DNA from 2 places in the Pseudomonas svalbardensis genome. Region 2 is predicted to be linked to the other one. Evidence: predicted binding sites of a transcription regulator. Region 2 holds the regulator's gene; the other holds the start of a gene.

The links. The regulator sigma-54, encoded in region 2, starts transcription at its own class of promoters, with help from an activator protein. The targets are predictions, from matches to a motif close to ANTGGCATNNANNTTGCTNT.
Region 1: the regulator sigma-54 is predicted to act here: its motif matches at 858-877, upstream of QFX16_RS09635 (CmpA/NrtA family ABC transporter substrate-binding protein).

The regions. Positions count from the first base shown of each region.
Region 1 is NZ_CP125619.1:2,109,018-2,111,219, forward strand. Features, by position in the region: gene QFX16_RS09635 (CmpA/NrtA family ABC transporter substrate-binding protein) at 1-738, opposite strand, end outside; gene QFX16_RS09640 (quinone-dependent dihydroorotate dehydrogenase) at 968-1,987, shown strand.
Region 2 is NZ_CP125619.1:1,009,254-1,011,455, forward strand. Features, by position in the region: gene hpf (ribosome hibernation-promoting factor, HPF/YfiA family) at 1-259, opposite strand, end outside; gene QFX16_RS04370 (RNA polymerase factor sigma-54) at 333-1,826, opposite strand; gene lptB (LPS export ABC transporter ATP-binding protein) at 2,011-2,202, opposite strand, start outside.

The DNA of each region.
Region 1 (2,202 bases), 1.1 Mb from region 2:
CAGAATCGCCATCACCAGCGCCCTTGCGGTGTTGGGGTATTGCTCGACAAAGGCGCGGGTGCAACCGAGGACTTTTTCCGGATGATCGGGCCAGATGGTCTGGGTGGTTGCCATCGTGAACCCCAGACTTTGCTGCACCGCGCTGGCGGACCATGGCTCGCCGACGCAGAAGCCGTCGATGCGCCCGGCTTGCAGGTGCGCGACCATTTGCGGCGGCGGCACCACCACGCTGTCGACGTCCTGCAACGGGTGGATGCCCTGACTCGCGAGCCAGTAATACAGCCACATGGCGTGGGTGCCCGTAGGAAATGTCTGGGCGAAGGTGAGTTTTGGGCGACTTTGGTGCACGTGCCGTTCCAGTGCTTCAGGACTGGTCACGCCCAGCGCCTGCAAGCCATGGGAGAGGTTGATGCTCTGGCCATTCTGATTCAGGCCCATGAGCACCGCCATGTCGGTCGATGCGACACCGCCGATGCCCAAATGCACGGCGTAGATCAAACCGTACAGGCTGTGGGCGGCGTCGAGTTCGCCACTGACCAGTTTGTCCCGCAGGTTGGCCCAGGACGACTGGCGCTTGAGGTTCAGGGTCAGGCCATAAGGTTGGGCAAAGCCCTGCGTGGCCGCGACCACTACCGAGGCGCAGTCGCTCAGGGCCATGAAGCCGAGGCTGATTTCGGTCTTTTCCGGGGCATCGCTGCCGTTGACCCAGGCCAGGGGGTTGGCTGGAACTTCAATCATCAGTAAACACCTTCCATAAAAAAGCGCCGGACCGGGCTGCTTGCCAGGGCAAGGCCAAGTGACGACGCCGTTGTCTTTCGACTCATCCCGCCGTTGGCATGAGTGCTGATGTCAGTGACGGTGCAAGGCATATGCCATCGCACGCTGATTTTGTCGCGCGCCTCGCCTGCAACCCCGATGCCCGGCTATAATCGCCGCCACTTTTCGTAGCCCAGAGTCAAACCCGCCCATGTACACCCTGGCCCGTCAGCTGTTGTTCAAACTTTCCCCGGAAACCTCCCACGATCTGTCCCTGGACCTGATCGGCGCGGGCGGGCGTTTGGGCCTCAACGGCTTGCTGTGCAAGGCACCGGCGAAAATGCCGGTGACCGTCATGGGCCTCGACTTCCCGAACCCGGTGGGTCTGGCGGCCGGTCTGGACAAGAACGGCGCGGCCATCGACGGTTTTGCGCAACTGGGTTTTGGTTTTGTCGAAATCGGCACCATCACGCCGCGCCCGCAGCCGGGCAATCCGAAGCCACGGATTTTCCGTCTGCCGGAAGCCGAGGCGATCATCAATCGCATGGGGTTCAACAACCTCGGCGTTGATCACCTGCTGGCGCGAGTGGCGGCGGCCAAGTTCAAGGGCGTGCTGGGCATCAATATCGGCAAAAACTTCGATACCCCGGTTGAGCGGGCGGTCGACGACTACCTGATCTGCCTGGACAAGGTCTACGCCCACGCCAGCTATGTGACGGTCAATGTCAGTTCGCCGAACACCCCGGGCCTGCGCAGCCTGCAATTCGGCGATTCGCTGAAGCAGTTGTTGGCCGACCTGGCAACGCGCCGCGCAGAACTGGCGCTGCGCCACGGCAAACATGTACCACTGGCGATCAAGATTGCGCCGGACATGACCGACGAAGAAACCGCTCAGGTCGCGCAAGCGCTGATCGAAACCGGGATGGACGCGGTGATCGCCACCAACACCACCCTCAGTCGCGTCGGTGTAGAAGGCATGGAGCATGGTGACGAGGCGGGCGGTTTGTCCGGCGCACCGGTTCGCGACAAGAGCACCCACACCGTGAAGGTGCTGGCGGCCGAGTTGGCCGGTCGCTTGCCGATCATCGCCGTGGGCGGCATCACCGAAGGCAAGCACGCGGCTGAGAAAATCGCTGCGGGTGCCAGCCTGGTGCAGCTCTATTCCGGCTTCATCTATAAAGGTCCGGCGCTGATTCGTGAATCTGTAGACGCCATCGCCGCCTTGCGCTGACCTTGTAGCAACTGCCGAGCCTGCGAGGCTGCGTTCGGCTGCGCAGCAGTCGTAGAATCAGACACCGCGGTCTTACAGGTACACCGTGCTTTCAGGTTTCACGACGGCTCTGCCGCCGAACGCAGCCTCGCGGTGCTCGGTAGCTGCTACAAGGGAATTGTATTTTGGCGAAAAGCAGGCATAAAAAAGGGCTCCTCGAAGGAGCCCCTGGGCCG
Region 2 (2,202 bases):
TTTTGAGTTGTTTATCCAGCTTGTCGGTCAGTGCGTCGATCGCCGCGTACATATCGGTATGCTCCGCGTTTGCGACCACTTCATTGCCGGGAATATGCAGCGTGGCTTCGATTTTCTGCTTGAGCTTTTCGACCGTCATCGTGACTTGCACGTTGGTGATCTTGTCGAAATGCCTCTCTAATCGTTCGAGTTTTTCGCCGATGTAGGTGCGAAGAGGTTCGGTCACTTCCAGTTGGTGTCCACTGATGTTGACTTGCATACAGCTCTCCTTCGTTGCCAGTGCATAAAGCGGCAGGCAGAAATGCCTGCCACTGGAACGCTGTGGCGTGGCTCTACATCAACCGCTTGCGTTCGCTCGAAGGCGCGATCCCGAGGGATTCGCGGTACTTGGCGACGGTGCGGCGAGCCACCTGAATGCCTTGTGCCTCCAGTAAACCAGCGATCTTGCTGTCACTCAACGGCTTTTTCTGATTTTCCGCGGCAACCAGTTTTTTGATGATCGCGCGGATCGCCGTGGACGAGCATTCACCGCCCTCTGAGGTGCTGACGTGGCTCGAGAAAAAGTATTTCAGTTCATATATACCCCGAGGGGTATGCATGAACTTTTGCGTGGTCACCCGAGAAATCGTCGACTCGTGCATGCCCACCGCTTCGGCGATGTCATGCAGGACCAGCGGTTTCATGGCTTCGTCGCCGTATTCAAGAAAACCGCGCTGATGCTCGACGATCTGAGTGGCTACTTTCATCAGGGTTTCGTTGCGGCTTTGCAGGCTCTTGATGAACCAGCGGGCCTCTTGCAACTGATTGCGCATGAAGGTGTTGTCGGCGCTGGTGTCGGCGCGGCGCACGAAACCGGCGTATTGAGCATTGACCCGCAGGCGCGGCACGGATTCCTGGTTCAGTTCCACCAGCCAGCGCTCGTTGTCCTTGCGTACGATCACGTCGGGAACGACGTATTCGGCTTCGCTGGACTCGATTTGCGAGCCTGGGCGCGGGTTGAGGCTCTGGACCAATTCAATCACTTGGCGCAGTTCATCTTCCTTGAGCTTCATGCGACGCATCAGCTGGCTGTAGTCGCGGCTGCCGAGCAGGTCGATGTAATCGGTGACCAGGCGTTTGGCCTCGACCAGCCAAGGCGTCTTGGCGGACAACTGACGCAATTGCAGCAGCAGGCATTCGCCCAGATTACGGGCGCCGATGCCAGCGGGTTCGAATTGCTGGATGCGGTGCAGGACGGCTTCGATTTCGTCCAGTTCGATGTCCAGTTCCGGATCGAAGGCTTCGAGAATCTCCTCGAGAGTTTCGTCCAGGTAACCCTGATTGTTGATGCAGTCGATCAGGGTCACGGCAATCAGGCGATCAGTGTCGGACATCGGTGCCAGGTTCAGTTGCCACAGCAAGTGGCTTTGCAGGCTTTCGCCGGCCGATGTACGGGTGGTGAAATCCCACTCGTCGTCATCGTTACTCGGCAGGCTGCTGGCGCTGGTCTGGTAGACGTCTTCCCACGCGGTGTCGACGGGCAGTTCGTTGGGAATCCGCTCGTTCCAGTCGCCTTCCTCGAGGTTGTCCACCGTCGGAGCGGTTTCCTGGTAGGAGGGTTCCGAAACATCGGCGTTGGGTGGCTGTTCGGCTTTGTCGGCCAAGGGGTCGGCGTTATCGAAGTCGTCGCCTTCTTCCTGGCGTTCGAGCATCGGATTGGACTCCAGGGCCTCCTGGATTTCCTGTTGCAGGTCCAGGGTCGACAATTGGAGCAGGCGGATGGCCTGTTGCAGCTGCGGTGTCATCGTCAGCTGCTGGCCCATTCTCAAGACTAGCGATGGTTTCATGGCAGGGGCTTAACACCTTATTCGCCGGCGCACATGCGCCATCCACTACAGGGCGCCGGAGCGCCAAACATAAGCAAATTATATGCCCGAAACTGCAGCGTTTGCCTAGAGCGCTGTAACAATAAAAAAATGTTGATTTTTTATCGAGACAAGCGCCCGAGCAACCAGCCAGACACCTCAGTGCTTACAGGCGGAACTCATGGCCCAGATACACTTCCTTGACCAGGTCGTTGGCCAGGATGGTGGCAGAGTCACCTTCGGCGATCAGTTGGCCATCGTTGACGATGTAGGCGGTTTCGCAGATATCCAGGGTTTCACGGACGTTGTGGTCAGTGATCAGCACGCCAATGCCCTTGGCCTTGAGGTGATAGATGAT